Regions from separate parts of the Bacillus sp. LQ01 genome, predicted to be linked through region 1. Evidence: riboswitches for the same ligand, from Rfam matches in the RefSeq annotation. Region 1 holds a riboswitch; each other region holds the start of a gene.
What was found. Region 1 has a riboswitch for thiamine pyrophosphate ahead of tenA (thiaminase II). Riboswitches for the same ligand answer to the same signal wherever they lie in the genome.

Region 1 (5,054 bases):
TAAATATCGTATAGGTGAATTGACAGATAGGGATATTGAAATTTGGGATAGAGTTAAATTTAATGAGAAGTGTATAACCGATTGTAAACATTTATTATCTCATAAAGAAGTATTGGAATTTACATTCTTTTATATGTGCAAGAGAGCGAAATCATTATCAAAAGAGCAATTAAATAGTGATATGATGAGTTTAGCAATGTATTGTAATACTTTTGTATATGATTTGTATACACATGATTTATTACGGAAATATCGTAAGTGTACAGATTTCCTATCATATTATGGACCTAGTCAGGCAGTTTTAGCATGTCAAAGAGCTGTATTATCTCAAATTTCCGATCGCTTAGACCCATTAAAGACAACACATGTAGATGATTATTTATATGTGATGAAAGAAATGATGGAGCATATGACGATAGGAGTAATGGATCGATATGGTCATTTTATTGGAAAGCTACTATCTTATGTGCCATTTTTCGAAATGATACAAGTTCCACAGCATGCATATTATTGTGAAGAATTACTGTATATTTGTAAGGGCATTGAATATAAAGAAGAAACACTACGCAATTATATATTTATACAATTACATGATTGTTTACCATCATTCTTTAGGCTATTTCTTAAAAATAAGCGTTACGCAACGATTCATGATATTCTTTTCTATTGGTGCGATGACGAACAACGAATGAGCTTAGAGAAAAAATATAATCTGAGCTTTATTTATGAAAAATATGCTTGTGGATAAACAATATTTTCGATATGAAAAATTAATATAAATTAAAAAGGATCTCCAGTTTATGTGAGATCCTTTTTTGTTAGTAAAACAAGGAGAAAGTGATTAAGACAAGAAAAAACATTCCATATAGGAGAAGTTGTTCAGTATAACTTCCTTGTATACCAAAAAAAGTATTGGCTTTCTTATACAAATTCAATATGTATTTTATTGGAGTATCTTTGAAAGATTGGTACACAGTGTCTCCTCTTTCTAAGCTTCTTGTTCTTGTTTTTGTTTTTGGTTATAAGGGACATTAATATATCTAGCTACAAATAATAAAACAGCCATAAAGAATACTGGAAATACAGTAGATAAATAAAAGCCATTACTAATTATATTTGTTATGAGAGCACTCAAAAGAAAAATAGCATTATAAATATGGGCAATTTTTTGTTTTAGTTGCACTTGAAATGATTCCATCATAATTTCTAATGCAACAAAAGCAATAATAATAGATAAAAATACAATGTTTGTATTGTAAATGATTAAACAACAGATTAAACCTAAAAAGGCTACGTATTCAATTATAAGAGGTATATTGCGTGGCATACAATTTACCTAACTAAATATGGCAGTGGATTTACTGCATTTGTTTTTTCAAAATTCCATTCTCCATTATGTAATTCAAAATGAAGATGCTGCCCGTATGAATGACCTGTGTTTCCCATATGACCTATTAATTGTCCAGTTTGTACTTGATCACCAGCTTGTACAGTGCGATCCTTCATATGAGCATAAACAGTTGTATATAATTTCCCATTGATTTGATGCGCAATGAAAACAACATTGCCATAGCTAGCTGAATAATAAGATTTCACAACTTTACCTGCAGCAGCAGCTTGGATAGAGACGTTTCCTGGAGCGGCAATATCTATACCATAATGCATTTGTTCCCAGCGTATATCAAAGGTTGAGCTAATTCTTCCTTGAGCAGGGAATTTGAAAGCAGCTGGAATTGATGAAGGTTGATCTGTTTTAGCTTGTGGTTGATTTTGTACTACATAGTGTTTTGCTACATATCCGTATCCTGTGCCAAAACGAATTTTATACCAAGTTCCTACAGTTTCTACTACTTGTACTTGTGTACCGTTTTGTAATGAACCGAGTAGAGGGCTACTTGTACTAGCGTTGCTACGTACATTTAGATTAGGTGTTGCAACAGTATATTTTGTATTATTTTGAACGGTGATTCCTTTTACTAAGGGTTGTGAACCATTAGAGATGAATGCTTTTTGTACGTAACCTGTTTGGCCATTATGCGATATTTTATACCATTCGCCTTGATCTTCTTGAATGGTAATAAACTTGCCATTTGGTAATACATCTAAAATGGAAGATTCTAAATTAGGTTCAGAGCGAACGTTTAATGCATTAGCATTAACGATGTATTGATCATTAGAATGAAGTTTGTTTTTTAGTAAAATAGCATCTTTTTGTACATAACCTACTTTATTATGAACAGATACTTTATACCACTCATTAGTTGTTTCAAGGATGTTCACTTTTGTATTAAAGCGAATTGTATCAATTGATGTGCTTTTTACGTTATCTTCTGTATGTAATGCTACTTGATCGACTTTGACATACCCAGTTTTAATATTAGATAATTGTTCAGCGTTTGCTTTTTGTACATTTGTTTCACCCATAGAAGGAAGTAAAGAAGCAATCGCTACAGTAGTTGCTGTTAAAGCAGTAGCTTTCATATTCATGGAATAGAGACCTCCTCTAGTTGTATAGTTGTAATTTTATTATAGTATAAAGATATAATATAGTGGGTGTATTCACATAAATGTAATATGAAATCAATATAAAAATAAATTTTTTGAGGATAATGATTCCTTCTTATGCAATTAATTGGGGTTTTATTTTCTAAAATAGAATGTATGTATTGTATAAATTTGATATTCTGTTAATAATTAAGAAAATTAAAAAAGTTGATGATGTCTTATTAGGGTGTTATACTGACAGTGATAATTATATAGTTTGCTAGGAGAGCTGGTGTTGCCAGCTGAGAGTAGGCCGTAAGCCTTTGATCCTTTTTATTACCTGATCTAGATTATGCTAGCGTAGGGAAGCAATTCGGACACTAACAATGAGTCCCCGTTTCTTTGCGTATAGAAACGGGGCTTTTTTATTTGAAAATTTCATATTGAAACCACTAGGGGTGCTTGATTTGCTGAGAGAGGAATAATCCTTAACCCTTACAACACCTGATCTAGGTAATACTAGCGAAGGGAAGTGGAACATCGAATAAATGTATAACTTTATTTGCTGTAACCACTTCTTATATATAGAAGTGGTTTTTTATTTAGATACATATATTGAAAGGGGATAGAGAAATGAAATTTTGCGATAGATTATTAGAAACTGTGCAACCGGTTTGGGAGATGAGTCATAATCATCCGTTTGTAGTAGGTATGGGAGATGGCACGTTAGAAAAAGATAAATTCCAGTATTATATTATTCAAGATTATTTATATCTGCTAGATTATGCAAAGTTATATGCGATTGGTGTTGTAAAAGCAACGAATCCACAAGTAATGGGAAAGTTCGCTGAACAAATTGATGGAATATTAAATGGCGAAATGACAATCCATAAACAATATGCAAAAAGACTTGGAATTTCTATAGAGGAGATAGAGTCTGCGAAACCATCTGCTAAAAATTTAGCTTATACAAATTACATGATGTCTGTATCTCAAAATGGCACACTTGCGGAATTAATAGCAGCGCTTCTTCCATGTATGTGGAGCTATTGGGAAATTGGAAAGCGTTTAAATGATATTCCTGGAGCAAGAGATCATGAGTTTTTTGGTGAGTGGATTCAAGGATATAGTTCGGGAGAATACGGTAATCTGTGTATTTGGTTAATAGATTTATTAAATGAAATGGCAGTGGGAAAGTCTGAGACAGAACTAGAAAGATTAGAGGAGATTTTCTTATATTCCAGTCGATTTGAATATTTATTCTGGGATATGTCCTATCGTAAGGAGATGTGGGGATTTGAGGAGCAAGAACATACTACAGTTTCATAATGTTTCTTTTCATTACGATGAGAAACCAATCATCCATGAATTAAATGCTTCTATACATGAGAAAGAGTTTGTCAGTATTATCGGACCGAGTGGATGTGGGAAAAGTACTTTATTTCGCCTTATTACAGGTCTAGAAAAGGTAAGTACTGGACAGATAGAACTGACAGAAACAAAGCACCATCCTGTAGGATATATGCCGCAAAAAGATATGCTTTTGCCGTGGAGAACAATTATTGAGAATGCTGCCCTGCCGCTAGAGTGCCAAGGTGTACAGAAGAAAGAAGCACAAGTAAAGGCAAAGGAACTGTTACATAAATTTGGTTTGCAAGGGTATGAGAAAAAATATCCGAAAGATTTATCTGGTGGTATGAGACAACGTGTATCTTTTATTCGAACTTTATTAACAGGCGGGGAAATATTGCTGTTAGATGAACCATTTAGTGCGTTGGATGCTTTAACGAAGACCTCTTTGCAAGAATGGTTGTTTGAACAATGGCAAGAGTGGGAAAAAACAATTTTATTCATTACTCATGATGTTGAAGAAGCGTTATTTCTTTCAAACCGAGTTTTAGTAGTGGAACAGCAGCCGATAACGACTTTGACTGAGCGGACTGTACCGCTTGATCATAACAGAACACGAAAAGATTTATATAAACCGGAAGTATTAGCGCTGAAAGATGAGCTTCTTAGTATGTTACAAAGGCAGGTACTTGTGTGATGAACCGATTGAAAGAATTAGTTCCTGCTATTACACTTTCTAGTATTTTACTAGCTGTGTGGGAAATAGGAGCAAGAATTGTAGATGAGATGTACATTTTACCGTCACCTTCTGCGATTGTAATGAAGATATGGAAACTAAAAGACATATTATTTACAGTTCATTTACCTGCAACGTTATACGTCGTTTTAATAGGTGTTGTTATCTCTATCGTATTAGGTGTAGGGCTAGCGATGTTAATGAATGCGAGTACATGGATGGAGAGAGCATTTTATCCATTATTAGTTGCTTCACAAACGATTCCGATTACTGCGCTTGCTCCGCTATTTGTTTTATGGTTTGGATACACAATTTGGAGTAAGGTTGTTGTCACAGTTTTAATTACGTTTTTCCCAATTGCGGTCAATACGTATGATGGACTGCGTAGTACGAAAAAAGAATGGGAGGAGCTCTTAGTTACATATGGAGCAACAAAAAGAGATATTTTTCTTAAATTAAAGTTGCCGTCTGCTCTTCCTTATTT
Region 2 (5,054 bases), on a different contig from region 1:
TTCGTGCATCGGTATTATCGATTACGAACGATCATCGTCTACTCGTTATTTTAATTGGATTTTCATTTGGAGCATTTTTAGAAGGAGCGGCAGGATTTGGGGCACCAGTAGCGATTACAGCAGCGCTTCTTGCGGGTCTTGGGTTAAATCCTTTATACGCAGCAGGTCTTTGTTTGATTGCAAATACTGCACCAGTGGCGTTCGGAGCGATGGGAATTCCGATTACAGTTGCTGGACAAGTAACAGGTATTGATCCACATAAAATTGGACAAATGGCTGGGCATCAATTACCGTTCCTATCATTATTTGTTCCATTCTTTATCGTATTTTTAATGGATGGATTTAAAGGTATAAGACAAACGTGGCCTGCGTTACTTGTAGCGGGTAGTTCATTTGCGATTACGCAGTTCATTACAGCGACATTTTTAGGACCGGAACTTCCGGATATTACATCGGCACTTGTAAGTTTAATTAGTTTAGCACTGTTCTTAAAAGTTTGGCAGCCGAAAGAAATTTATCAATCCGGGCAAGCAAATAGTGAAGTAGCAGTAACAACGACAGCGGCATCGATGCCGAAATTAACGTTTGGAAAAGTAGTGAAAGCATGGTCTCCATTTATCGTATTAACGGTTATGGTAGTCATTTGGAGCCAAAGTTTCTTTAAGGCATTATTCGCTCCAGGAGGGGCTTTAGAAAGTCTTGTATTTAAGTTTGAAATTCCAGGTCTGCATAATTTAGTAATGAAAGCAGAGCCAATTGTAAATAAACCAACGCCTTACGAGGCAATTCTGAAGTTTGATGTATTATCGGCAACTGGAACAGCGATTTTAATTGCTTGTATCATTTCCATGTTTATTTTGAAAATGAATGTAAAAGATGCAGTAGTGACATTTAAAGAAACGTTAAGCGAATTAAAAATGCCAATTCTATCTATCGGATTTGTACTAGGGTTTGCATTTATCGCAAACTATTCTGGTCTATCTTCTACGTTAGCGTTAGCATTAGCCGGAACTGGCGGACTATTCCCGTTCTTCTCACCATTCTTAGGCTGGATTGGCGTATTCCTAACAGGGTCTGATACGTCTGCGAATGCACTGTTCTCAAATTTACAAGCCATTACAGCGCAGCAAGTCGGCGTATCTGAAGTGCTTCTTGTTGCAGCAAATACAACAGGCGGTGTAACAGGGAAAATGATTTCCCCGCAGTCGATTGCAATCGCTTGTGCAGCAGTTGGTCTTGCTGGAAAAGAATCGGATTTGTTCCGTTTTACAGTGAAACATAGCTTGTTCTTCGTCATAATTGTGGGGATTATGACTTATGTTCAGGCATATTATTTAACTTGGATGATTCCGTAAATAGCAAAAGAAATAAACTTTTCATTTTTCAGATTATCGTGTATGATGGGAAAGTATTGAAAATTAAATCAGTGATAAACTAGGGGTGCCTAACGTATGCGTAGGCTGAGAGAGAAGCGCGTGAACTTCTTAACCCTTTGGACCTGATCTGGCTCGTACCAGCGTAGGGAAGTTAACGGCTTTACATAATGATGTCTTTATGAGCCAGGTCCTTATTTTTTTATGGACCTGGCTCTTTTTATTTTGGCATGCGCTGGCCATATCTCGTCCTTGTCACGAACAGGGGGGCAACAAAATTTATGAAACAATCTGTTTCAGCTGAGCAAATTGAATTGAAATCGAGTTTACCAGGGAGTAAGAAAGTATATGTGGATGGACCACGAGAAGGTATGAAAGTGCCGATGCGTGAGATTGAACAAAGCGAAACGAATGGTGTCCCAAATCCACCAATCCGTGTGTATGATACGAGCGGTCCTTATACAGATCCTGCGTATAAGGTCGAGTTGGAAAAAGGAATTCCAACGCCGCGCCACTCTTGGATTATGGGGCGTGGTGATGTAGAAGCATACGAAGGGCGTGAAGTGAAACCAGAGGATGACGGTGTGAAAGTAGCTTCGAAGCATACACCTGTTTTCCCGCAAATGGATCGCCAGCCACTTAGAGCAAAGCAAGGTGCAAATGTTACGCAAATGCACTATGCACGTAATGGCATTATTACGTCTGAGATGGAATACGTTGCGATTCGTGAAGGGGTAGAGCCGGAGTTTGTTCGTAAGGAAATCGCAGAAGGCCGCGCTATTTTACCAGCGAATATTAATCATCCAGAAGCTGAACCGATGATCATCGGGCGTAATTTTCATGTGAAGGTAAACGCGAATATCGGAAACTCAGCTGTATCTTCTTCGATTGCAGAAGAAGTAGAGAAGATGACATGGGCAACGCGCTGGGGTGCGGATACGATTATGGATTTATCTACAGGTAAAAATATTCATACGACGCGTGAGTGGATTATTCGTAACGCGCCTGTACCAGTTGGAACTGTACCGATCTATCAAGCGCTGGAAAAAGTAAACGGAATTGCAGAAGATTTAACGTGGGAAGTATATCGTGATACGTTAATTGAGCAGGCGGAGCAAGGCGTTGATTACTTTACGATTCACGCTGGTGTATTGCTTCGTTATATTCCAATCACGGCAAAGCGTACGACAGGTATCGTTTCGCGCGGTGGTTCGATTATGGCGCAGTGGTGTTTATTCCATCATAAAGAAAACTTCCTATATACTCACTTTGAAGAGATTTGTGAAATTATGAAGCAGTACGATGTTTCGTTCTCTCTTGGAGATGGATTACGTCCAGGGTCTATTGCAGATGCAAATGACGAAGCACAGTTTTCCGAGCTTGAAACACTTGGTGAATTAACAAAAATTGCTTGGAAACATGATGTGCAAGTTATGATTGAAGGACCTGGACACGTACCGATGCACTTAATTAAAGAGAATATGGAGAAAGAGCTTGATATTTGTCAGGGCGCGCCGTTTTACACACTTGGGCCACTAACGACAGATATTGCACCAGGTTATGACCATATTACATCTGCAATTGGAGCTGCGATGATTGGCTGGTTTGGAACAGCGATGCTTTGTTATGTAACGCCGAAAGAACATTTAGGTTTGCCAAACAAAGATGATGTACGCACGGGTGTTATTACGTACAAAATTGCAGCGCATGCGGCTGATCTTGCGAAAGGACATAAAACGGCTCATCAGCGTGATGATGCACTTTCAAAAGCACGCTTCGAATTCCGTTGGCGCGATCAATTTAATTTATCTTTAGATCCTGAACGTGCGATGGAATATCATGATGAAACGTTGCCTGCAGAAGGGGCAAAGACAGCTCACTTCTGTTCAATGTGTGGACCGAAGTTTTGTAGTATGAGAATTTCACATGATATTCGTGAATATGCAAAAGAAAATGATTTAGAAACGACAGAAGCAATTGAAAAAGGAATGAAAGAGAAAGCAGAAGAATTTAAAGAAGCTGGTAGTCATTTATATCAATAACATGTTACACCTCTTTACTTGATTGATCACACTGTAGTACCTAACTTTATTATAGAAGAAGCCCCATTTGCTAAGACGGTAGCAAATGGGGCTTCTGTTGTTTATAAGGCGAAGAAGAGATGTACCCAGTAGAATAAGAGGAATAGTGTGACGACTGTTGTGAGCGGGATAACGATAAGGGATACACTTAAATAGTCTTTCCATTTTACTTTAATTTTGTTTTGTTTCAGAATATACATCCAAATGAGTGAAGCTAGCGTACCAATTGGTAGTAATAGTGAACCGATGTCACTACCAATGATGTTTGCAAGATAGATAGTTTTTAATGTGACTGGATCTAGTCCCATTTCTGTTAATGTGATTGTACCAATCATAAGGGCAGGATGGTTATTGAAGACGTTAGAGAGGATGGATACAAGTCCGCCCATTGCAAAGCTAGCATAGAGTAGATGCTGATTCACAACTGGCTCGAGCCATTGTACAAGTGCAGCTGTTAATCCTGCGTTGTGTAGTCCGTAAATAATGACGTACATAGAGAAGGCGAAAATTAAAATGTGCCACGGTGTCTTTTTCAAAATGTCGACAGGATTTGTTCGTAAGTAGTACCATCTCCAAATGAGAAGAACGAGTGAACCAAGTACTGCAACGATTTCAATTGGGATGGATAAGAAGGATGCAACGAATAGAAGACAGCGCATCAGGAAGACGAAACCTAATACTTTTAACATGAATCTTGTCCGTTTTTGTTTCGTATCGACAGAATTATTTCCTTTTAGTGGATGGAAGTTTTTCGTGAAGAAAATTTCTTCAATATCATATGAAGAAACAGGTAATTTTTTCGGAAGTTTTTTCTTCAAAACTGTATACATGAGCCATGACATAAATAATAAGCCTAATGTTGCAGGTACAAACATCATAGCGGTATGCATATAAAGAGTCATATGGACGATGTTTAATGCGATTAAATTTACGATATTACTTACACCAATTGGTGCACTAGATGCCGTAGCGATTAAAGCACCACTTAATAAATAAGGAATTTGTTGATGTGGTTTTAATTGAAGGTTTTTTAGAAGAAGAATTAAAATGGGAGTTGTAATTAAAATACTACCGTCGTTATTAAATAAAAGAGTCATAAGAAAACATAATAATTGAATATACCAGTATAGACGGCGTCCAGAACCTTTCGCTAGATTTGCCAGTTTCGCTGCGGACCAATGGAAGAAGCCGAAGCTTTCTAATATAACTGCCATAACAATAGTTGCTAATATTGTTATGGAAGCACCGCCAATTTTACTTATAATATCCATGATGTCTGGTTTTGATACAAGTCCAGTAATTATGATGATACCAGCTCCGATTGCTGCTGGCCATGCCTCATTTAAGCCGCGAGGTCGCCAAAAGATAACGATCATCGTTAAGAAAAATACAATAATAGTAATCCATATTTCAATGCTCATATTTTGCCTACCTTTCTATTTTCCCTTGAACAGATGTAGCTTGTCTCAAGTTTATATTGATAGTATATTCAGCAAAAAATAAGAAGAACTAGACGTATAACGAGATGAACCGAATATGTGTTTTTCATGCTAAAGGACAAGTGTCACGAATAGTGAAATAACTATTATGAGAGGAGTCT
Region 3 (5,054 bases), on a different contig from region 1:
GGAACAGGTAATCCTGCCGAACTTTTAAATGCCGTCATTAGCGAAAACTAGACGTAATATCCATTAATTACTTCAATAAAGTTTGAATTTAGGTTTGAGCAATACCTCCTAAATTCAAACTTTTAATTTTATGAAAAATCAAAAATATCACGATAACCTATTATAATTATATTTAATTTCTAATATGAAGTTTATATGAAGTTCATTTGAATTTTACATGAATTTCCTTTAATTTCTATTGTCTTCCTATAATATCCATATTATCCTTTACATAAAGGAATTATTTTTATTCCATTTTGAACTATCTATATATATAAAGAAAGATAGTCACCTGTTAGGGAAAGGCTTTCGTATTATAAATATAACAAAAGAAAAAGCACGCTTATAAGCGCACCATAAGAGTGCTTCTTCATACAATTCTCATGTAAGAGTTCTCGAAAATCATGTTAATCACAAAGAAAAGGCATTAGCTCATAAAAGCTAATGCCTTTTCTTTATTCATATTGTTGAGTATTCCATTCTTCTATATTTCATAATTTTGTTATCTACGATTCATAGAAAGAAGGTTCATGTGAGACAATTAAAACCGTTCCTTTGTATTGTTGTAACGCTTCCTGTAAAGCCATCTTAGTTTCTACATCCAAATGATTAGTCCGTTCGTCTAAAATTAAAACATCAGCTTTTTCTATTTTTTCATATAAGGAGCTAACACACTTAAAATCTCTTCTTTATCCTTTTTTAATTCGAGTGATGTTAACATATCCATCGTTCTCGGCCTAGGTAATTTCACTTGTACCTCGCCAACTATTGACGCTGGTCTTTGAGATAAAATAAATACGCGATCTGAAAGCAAGATTGCCTCATCTAAGTCATGTGTAACCATAACGATTGTTTGCTTCTCTTGATGCCAAGAGTTTAAAAGCCAGCTATGTACTTCCATTTTTGTAAATGCATCTAATTTACCAAAAGGCTCATCAAGCAGCATAATTGGCTTTTCACATAAATATGTGCGCAGAAAACTAATTCTTTGACGCATACCACCAGACAATTCATCTGGATAATGGTTTGCATATTCATCTAGTTCGAACTGCTTTAATGCTTCCATTCCTTCTGTCAGCCTTTGTTTTTTCGGCTTTCCTTCAATTTCTAACGGAAGAACGATATTTTGCAAAGCTGATCGCCACGGTAGTAATAAATCTTGTTGTGGCATATAACTAACAACATCTTGCTCTTGTACTTGCTTATCGTTATACGTTACGTTCCCGCTTGTTGGTTTTTCAACATTTGCAATCATGTTTAATAATGTGCTTTTCCCGCAACCACTCGGTCCTACAAAGGAAACAAACTCTCCCTCTTGTATAGAGGCACTAATATTCTCTAATACATTCTTTCCGTCGAAAGATTTCACTATATTTTTTATTTGTAATCCGCTCATTTTTCACTTGGAAGGAATTCATTTGTAAAAGCATCTTTTACATCGATTTTCTTTTTAATAACTTTGTTGTCATATAAGAAATTCATGTAATTCGTCCAAATTTCTTCCTTCTGTACTCCCCATGCTTTAGCATCATCTTGATACTTCGTACTTAACCATTTTTGGCTTTCTTGAACTAAATCTTTATTCACATCTGGAACAGCTTTAATTAAAATATCAGCAGCCTCTTTCGGTTCCTTAATTGCAAAATTATAACCTTCTGTCGTTGCACTCATAAACTTTTTCACAAAGTCTTTATCTTGCTTCGTATGTTTTTCACTCGTAATAATAACAGGACTATAGAAATCAAGCGCTGGATCTAAGTCCTTCACCATAATCGTATTTAACTCTTTTCCTTGACGCTTCGCTTCAATACCATCCCAACCGTAATAAATCCATTCGAAATCTGCATCACGGCCAATTGATTTAAAGAAATCTGTTTGTCCTAAGATGATTTTTTCAACTTTATTAAAATCAGCTTGATGTTTATCCATAATCGTCTTTAATGTCGCTTCTTCTGCTGGTCCTCCCCAGCCGCCGTAACGTTTACCTTCAAAATCTTTCGGTGACGTCATATTGTCTTTCTTAAGCGATGCAAACGCTGAAGTGTTATGCTGAATAATCGCTCCTACAGATACAACAGGAATTCCTTCTACACGAGCTAACGTTACATTTTCTTGTGCACTTATTGCGAAGTCTGCTTTTCCTGATGCTATCATTTGCTCTGCTGTTACATTGTCACCTGGTTGAATAATTTCTACATCTAATCCTTGCTTTTTGTAATAATCTTTCGTTTTCGCTACATACAAGCCAGTATGATTCGTATTTGGAAACCAATCTAATACTACTTTTACTTTTTGATCTTTACTTGCACTTTCTTCTTTCTTCGCCGGATTACATCCAGCCACACCTACCGCTACTAAGGCAGCTAACATAACTTTCAAACCTTTTTTCATTTTCTGCCGTCCTTTCTATATATCCATGGTGCTGTTATTCTTGCCATAAACTCTACGATAAAATACAGGCATAATGTCACCATAACGATGATTGCTGCAACACCAAATACTCGGGCAGTCAAAAAGGATTTTGTAGCCCTCGTAAGCATAACGCCTAATCCTTCACTTGCACCGAGCCATTCTCCGATAATTGCCCCCATTACGCTATATGTAACTGCAATTTTTAAACCTGAGAAAAAGTATGGGAGCACTGCTGGAAATTTTACCTTCTGGTAAACTTGCCATTTCGTCGCCTTCATTGTTTGTAACAGTTTCAGCATATTTTTATCTACTGTTTGAAAACCTTCTAAAATACTAAGCGCAATTGGGAAGAAACAAACGAGTATTACGACCATTACTTTCGGCAACATCCCATATCCAAACCAAATAATAAATAGCGGTGCAAGTACAACAATTGGAATTGTTTGCGAAATAACGAGCAATGGATTTATTAAAATACGAAATAACGGTATAACATCCATAATAATTGCGATGCTCGTCCCCAATAAAATTGCAAAGAATAGTCCAATTATAACTTCCTGCAGTGTTTGCATCGTATTTGGTAATAGTAAATCTTTCATCCCAATTAATTCTTGAACAATGGCAGAAGGCTTTGGTAAAATCCACGGTTCGATTTTAAATAATGAAACAGATCCTTCCCATATCGCAATGAGAAGGATAAGCCAAATAGTTGTAATAAGTTTAGATTGCTTCTGGTTTTGCATATTCATCACGGTACTTCCAAACCTTTTCATCTATCGTTACACCAGTGCTTGGACGATAATGGATTTTAATAGAAGTAATCACTTCTTCTGCTCCAGCATCGACGCAAGCTTGTTGCGCACGTTTAACGACATCAAGAAGTACATCTAATTCTCCTTCCAAAGTTGTTTCCATTGCCCCTACTTCATAACGAACTCCCGATTGTTGCACAACTTCAATTGCTTTATCGACAACAGAATATACATCTTTCGTTTTCGCTTGTGGTACTACTGAAAATGACATTGTAACTTGTTGTGACATAATAAAATCCCCCTTATAAAATTAAATTTCAAAAATAAGAAAAGGCTTTCCTACTGCGTAGGAAAGCCTTGTATGCAAGTTATTACAGAATAACATATGCTACATCACTTTAAGTAACTCCCTACGCTGGCATTATCCAGATCAGGTTGAGGGTCGATGTTTACTTACATCCTCTCAGCCAATTGGCTCCCCGGTCCTTAATTCGTTTTCATTGTAGCATGATTTATTTTATTGAACAAACAAAAGCATGCATAATCATTTCATTATTTTTGGAAAATAACCAACTTTTTCACCATGAGCTAATAACTGCTGTATAAATTCTTTATTAATTGCTGGTACTATCAATTCTTTTTTCTTAATCCATTCATTCGTTCTACGTGTACCCATTACAATTTCAGATTGCTGTGCTCCATCTCCTGCAACTTGAGAAGCAATTAACTCTGCTATTACTTCATTTCCCTTCGCTAATGCAAGTCCGGTATTTACATATTCTGAAAGTGGAACCATTTCAAGATTGTATCCACACTCTCCAATTAGCTGTATAAATTGTTCAAACTCAATTTGATGTGGATGACAAATATGTAACGTCTCTCCTACAATTTGCGCATCTTGTAAATACGATACAATTGATTTACTAGCAAAATCAATTGGTGTGAAATCAACTTTCCACTTCACATTTGGTGCTTTCCCAATTAATAGCATTGTTTTAATAAGACGATAAAATGCGTTTCCTTCAATATTTTGTTGGAACGAACCTGTTTCTGAATGACATGCTAAATTACCTGCACGATAAATATTTCCGCGCAAACCATTTTTCATTGCTTCACGAACAATGTTTTCCGCTTGTAGTTTACTATTTGAATATACATTCTCTAAGTCTACACTGTAATTAAAATCACCAGTTTTCATGTATGTATCCCATTGATCTACCGCTAATTCTAACGGGATACCAATTGTAGAAATAAAATGGAATGTAGCACCTTTCTCCGCTAATGCTAGCATACGGCTAGTTCCTTGGACATTTATATTTTCAAATTGTTTTACATCTCCAAAATGTCTTACATCTGCACCGCAATGAATTATCGTATCCATCTTAGAACTGATGAACATAAATTCTTCTTCGCTCATCCCAAGATACTCTTCTCCCAGATCACCAGCTACGGCCTGTATACGCTGTAACCATTCTTCACATATATCATTAAAGTAGCCTGTTAATGTATCTATAATTCTTTGCTGCACATCTTTGGTTGGTCTTACTAAACAATAAATAGTAGCAGATGTATCTCTCAACAATTCATATAATATGTGTGATCCTAAATAACCAGTAGCTCCTGTTAAAAAGACATTTGAAATCTGGGTTTCTTCCAAAACGTTTGCATACGTGATAGTATCTGGCTCGTGAATCACTTTATATTCACGAAATACTTCTTCTTTCTCTACTTTTACTTCTCGCTCAATTCGAGCTAATCCATATATCGTTCTTTCTTTAAAGAAATCTTGAATTGTTAAATGTGAGAAATCTTCTTTTAACAATGTTAAGACTCGTAATACTTTTAATGAAT
Region 4 (5,054 bases), on a different contig from region 1:
GCAGAATTTAAGTGGATCTAATAAACCGTTAGAAAAAGCATTTAATGAGAAAATGAGCAAATTAAATGAGGAGAAAAAGAGAGCAGTTGAGGAACAACTTGTTAAGGAAAAGAAACCAGCTGTTCAGGAGCAAGCTGCTCAAGAATTAAATGTTTACATAGGAGGACGTGTTACAAAAGTACAGTTACCAGATGTAAAAGGTCCTGTGAATCCAATTTATAAAAATGGCATCTTCTTAGATAGCATAAAAGAATTTCAAACTAATTTATTATTAAAAGAGAGCAAGCCCATACAATATACAACACAAACAATGGACTATGAAAAAAATGATATTAAATATAAATTATTAATCAAGCCAATAGAAAAAGACGGATCAGTAACATATATTTATGCGATGGCTTCTTTACAGCCCGTAGATGAAGCTGTACAAATGGTGCAAGATTACTATATCTATATCATTGCATTTGTAGTTGTTCTTATTTTTTTAGCTTCGTTCTATTACTCAAAACAAATTGCCAAACCGTTATTAAAAATAAATGATACGACGAAGAAAATAGCACAATTAGATTTTACAGAAAAAATACCGATTACTTCAAAAGATGAAATTGGAGATTTATCGAAAAATATTAATGTGCTATCAAATAAACTCCATTCCCATATTGGACAGTTAGAAGAAGATATTGAAAAGGAAAGAAAGTTAGAAAATACACGGAAAGAATTCATTTCTGGTGTTTCGCATGAATTAAAAACACCGCTAAGTATTATGAAAAGTTGTATTTCCATTTTAAAAGACGGGGTAGCTGAGCATAAAAAAGAGTATTATTTTCAAGCGATGGAGAGAGAAGTAGACAAAATGGATACTTTAATTTTGGATATGCTTGAGTTAGCTAAATTTGAATCTGGTACATATAAAATGAAAAAGTCTTCGTTTTATATTGATACAGTAATTGAAGATATATGTGAACATCTATCTGTGGAAATAGAGAAAAAAGAACTTCATGTTCATAAAAATATACATTCATTTGAAGTGATTGCAAATCAAGGCCGGATTGAACAAGTCATCGTTAACTTCATTACGAATGCCATACGTTATACACCAAATAAAGAAGATATTATTATTTCTACAATAGATGAGAAGGATCGTATAAAAGTGTGCATTGAAAATAAAGGTACTCACATTGAAGAAGAACAATTAGATAAAATTTGGGATCGTTTTTATCGAGTGGATACAGCTCGTCAGCGTTCACAAGGTGGGACGGGACTTGGGCTTGCTATTTCTAAAAATATTTTAGAATTACACGATGCTGAATATGGAGTGAAAAATACAGAAGACGGTGTATTATTTTACTTTTACTTACCGAAAAAAGCGTAGATAATGCATGCTACGCTTTTTTTAATTTATTTTCATATTATCTTTACCTAATCTTTATTTTTAAGCGATATAATCTGGTTAGAAAATGAGGTTATGTAAGGAGTCGATGAACCGTGCATAGCAATTGGCTAAGTATAATGGTATTTATTTTCTTTTGCGCATTTATTGTATTTTTAATTAATATTACGATATGAAAAAAGAGCGCTCATTAAGCGCCCTTTTTTTGTGTATTCATTTGATAAGCACTGATGCTTTTGAATAAGCGTGGGGAAGTGAGGAATAAAAATATAAGTAAAACTGTACATAAAATAAAAGAACCAAGCATTGTACTTCCATTTACGATTAATGAATATAACACAGCTGATTGACCTTTCGGCGCATATTGTCCCCAGAAAATAATACCGGCAATAAAGTGACAGAAATAGCGAGCAAAGCTACCGACAAATGTAGCAAGGATAATGTAAACAAGGATTTTCTTACCATGGTTTTGTTTTGCTGAAGGTTTTTCATTGCGACTACCTAAACTTGAATGTTCTTCACTATTTTCATTAGACGTTAAAAGTGCTTTTTGAATTGGACGATAGAATAAGCCAGCAAATCCGATAAAAGCAAAGGCAATGAAGTACTCAATGAATGCTTGAACAGGTGTTAAAATATAAGCATCCCCCACGACTATTTGTAATAGTCCCCAAACTAAACCACCTAAGAAAGCTGATTTAAAGCCCCAGCGGTAAGCAATAATAAAAATAGGAATCATAGCGAATGAGATAGAACCGCCTGTTGGAAGTTTAAGTGATAATGGTAAAATATCGATAATCATGGCGAAGGCTGCAAGAATAGCAGATTCGATCATCGCTTGTAAATTGGTGTTACGCATGTTGTCTCCCCCTAAATCCAAGTTGTACAAAAAAGAATAGATATCATAGGAGGATACGAAATACGTAAATAAAAATGAGGTATGTATTTCGGACGTTTGCACAATCCCTGCGTTAGCATTAACTAACAGGTTCGAAGGGTCGGAACGAAGTGTTCCCTCTCAGCGGCATGGCTCCCCCAGTGATAACGAGATTCTTTATTTGCTATTGTTTATTGTAAGCGAAATGGATGAGAATGGCAAACGAATACAGTATGACAATAATTGAAATAGAATTGTAGCGAAATGTTAATAAATATGAAGCAAAAGGGTATAGTACAAGAGAAATTGGGTGTGGTATAATTTTTTTGAAAATAATTATCATTCTCTTCTGAGGGGGAAGGTTATGAGTTTAGTAGATATTAAAATTGGAGAGAAAGTGTTAGTAAAAAGTATTCAGTCTTTAGATCAGCTATTAAAGCGTAGACTAGCTGCTTTCGGTCTTGCTGAAGGAAGCGAACTTCGCCTGAAACAGAAAGCGATGTTCAAAGGTCCTTGTACATTGGAGTGTCGTGGACAGTTAATTAGTATTCGTCATTGTGACGCGAAAATGATAAAGGTGGAATTAGCGTGAATAAGGTAGCTTTGCTAGGGAATCCGAATACAGGGAAGACATCATTATTTAATGCACTTACTGGTTCTTATGAGTATGTAGGAAACTGGAGCGGTGTAACAGTAGAAAAGAAGGTTGGTAAATTAAAAGATAGACAAGGAACATTAATTGATTTACCAGGTGTTTATGATTTAAATCCAGTTTCACGTGATGAAGGTGTTGTAACAAACTTTCTATTAACAGAAGAATTTAATCATATGTTAAATATCGTAGATTCCTCGCAGTTTGAAAGAAATATGCATTTAACGTTGCAATTACTTGAATTTGGTAAGCCAGTCTCAATTGGTTTAAACATGGTTGATGTGGCGAAGCAAAGAGGAATTGTCATTAATGTAAAACGATTATCAGAACTATTAGGTGTAACAGTCGTTCCTGTTGTTGCAAGAAGTGGAAAAGGCTGTGAAGAACTGCTTACGACTCTTAAAGAAAATGACAAAAAAGAGAAAAAGCCATTCCTTATTTCATATGGTGTACAAATGGATGAAGGAATTGGAGAAGTAATTGCTCTTTTAGAGACAGCGAATTACGAGCATCCGAGATGGTTAGCACTTCAATTTTTAAGCAATAACGAAGTAGTAGAAAAAGAAATGAAAGCATTACCAATTTATAAGGAACTCATAGCCATTCGATCTCGCTTAGAAGGAAAACTTGATTGTACGTTAGAAGAGCACATTTACAAAACTCGTGAAGCGTATATTGAAAAGTTAAAAACAAATGTTATGAAGCATGAGAAAGAAGGAAAAATTCCTTTTTCAGAAAAAATTGATAGATTAATTACACATAAAATTTTAGGACTTCCAATCTTTTTAGCAGTTATGTTTTTTATTTTTCAGGTTACGTTTACGTGGATTGGTACACCTTTATCTGATATGTTAGATGAGTTTTTTGGTGGCCAGCTTACGGATTGGGTGACGGCTGGACTTACAAGTATTGGAGCTTCTCATTTTATTCAAGCACTCGTTACAGAAGGTATTATTGCCGGTGTTGGTGCTGTATTAGTATTCGTACCACAAATCTTTGCACTATTCTTTTTCATTTCATTATTAGAAGACTCAGGGTATATGGCGCGAATTGCAGTTGTTATGGATAGAATTATGGAGTTTTTCGGCTTAAACGGAAAAGCTTTTATTCCGATGATTATCGGTTTTGGATGTAACGTTCCAGGTATTATGGCTGCGAGAACGATTGAACAGGAGAAAGAACGTTTACTTACCATTTTAGTAACACCATTTATGTCTTGTTCAGCACGATTACCTGTATATGCATTATTTGCGGGCGTATTCTTCCCGCATAGTCAGGCGACTGTTGTATTTTCTTTATATGTTGCAGGGATTGTTCTTGCGTTATTAGTTACAAAAATTATGTCTCTTACGATTTTGAAAGCGGAAAAGTCTATTTTCGTAATTGAATTACCGCCTTACCGTGTGCCACAAGCGAAAACATTATGGCTGAGCACGTGGGAGAAAGGAAAAGGATTTGTTCGTAAAGCTGGTACATTCATCTTTGGTGGTTCGGTTGTCATTTGGTTATTAAACTATGCAGGTCCATCAGGATTTGGTGTTGATATGGGAGACAGTTACTTAGCGATGATTGGTGGATTTATCGCACCGCTATTTGCACCGCTCGGCTTTGGAACGTGGCAAGCTGCAGCATCCCTTTTAACAGGATTTTTAGCGAAGGAAGTTGTCGTTTCAACAATGGCAATTATTTATGCAGTTAAAGAAGATGTGCTTGGAAACGTAATGGGAGCACATTATACAGCATTATCAGCTTATGCATTTATGTTCTTTATTTTATTATACGTTCCATGTTTAGCGACGGTGGCTGTTATTAAACGTGAAACAGGATCAGCGAAATGGACGATTTTCTCAGTCGTTTACCCGCTTGTTGTTGCTTATGTATTAACGCTTATTATATACCAAGTTGGATCTTTACTAGGATTCTAAAAGGAGATGTATAATGATGGTCAATATTATAATTGGAGCTATCATTTTTGGTTATGCAGCATACACGTTAGTTAATTTTGTAAAGAGAAGTAAAAAAGGAAAATGCGCAGCATGTTCTTTAAATAAGTCATGTCAGTCGAAAACTTGTAGTCCAGATATGGAACAAGTTGCTCATAATAAATAGAAAAAAGCTTTGCGAATGTCGCAAAG

Region 2: linked by a shared signal. The riboswitch ahead of thiC (phosphomethylpyrimidine synthase ThiC) and the one ahead of tenA (thiaminase II) in region 1 are both predicted to bind thiamine pyrophosphate.
Region 3: linked by a shared signal. The riboswitch ahead of AC22L0_RS24020 (MTH1187 family thiamine-binding protein) and the one ahead of tenA (thiaminase II) in region 1 are both predicted to bind thiamine pyrophosphate.
Region 4: linked by a shared signal. The riboswitch ahead of thiT (energy-coupled thiamine transporter ThiT) and the one ahead of tenA (thiaminase II) in region 1 are both predicted to bind thiamine pyrophosphate.

The regions. Positions count from the first base shown of each region.
Region 1 covers NZ_JBYEZL010000001.1:2,407-7,460, forward strand. The annotation lists gene AC22L0_RS00070 (DUF3965 domain-containing protein) at 1-748, shown strand, start outside; gene AC22L0_RS00075 (hypothetical protein) at 989-1,327, opposite strand; gene AC22L0_RS00080 (SH3 domain-containing protein) at 1,333-2,487, opposite strand; TPP riboswitch at 2,757-2,868, shown strand; TPP riboswitch at 2,929-3,032, shown strand; gene tenA (thiaminase II) at 3,118-3,813, shown strand; gene AC22L0_RS00090 (ABC transporter ATP-binding protein) at 3,782-4,531, shown strand; gene AC22L0_RS00095 (ABC transporter permease) at 4,531-5,054, shown strand, end outside.
Region 2 covers NZ_JBYEZL010000003.1:287,271-292,324, reverse strand. The annotation lists gene lldP (L-lactate permease) at 1-1,355, shown strand, start outside; TPP riboswitch at 1,427-1,542, shown strand; gene thiC (phosphomethylpyrimidine synthase ThiC) at 1,655-3,415, shown strand; gene AC22L0_RS22135 (arsenic transporter) at 3,517-4,875, opposite strand.
Region 3 covers NZ_JBYEZL010000004.1:113,958-119,011, reverse strand. The annotation lists gene AC22L0_RS24040 (glycosyl hydrolase family 18 protein) at 1-51, shown strand, start outside; gene AC22L0_RS24035 (ABC transporter ATP-binding protein) at 686-1,435, opposite strand; gene AC22L0_RS24030 (ABC transporter substrate-binding protein) at 1,432-2,430, opposite strand; gene AC22L0_RS24025 (ABC transporter permease) at 2,427-3,200, opposite strand; gene AC22L0_RS24020 (MTH1187 family thiamine-binding protein) at 3,172-3,492, opposite strand; TPP riboswitch at 3,594-3,695, opposite strand; gene AC22L0_RS24015 (non-ribosomal peptide synthetase family protein) at 3,748-5,054, opposite strand, start outside.
Region 4 covers NZ_JBYEZL010000002.1:62,618-67,671, forward strand. The annotation lists gene AC22L0_RS12620 (sensor histidine kinase) at 1-1,372, shown strand, start outside; gene thiT (energy-coupled thiamine transporter ThiT) at 1,581-2,249, opposite strand; TPP riboswitch at 2,336-2,437, opposite strand; gene AC22L0_RS12630 (FeoA family protein) at 2,632-2,859, shown strand; gene feoB (ferrous iron transport protein B) at 2,856-4,844, shown strand; gene AC22L0_RS12640 (FeoB-associated Cys-rich membrane protein) at 4,858-5,028, shown strand.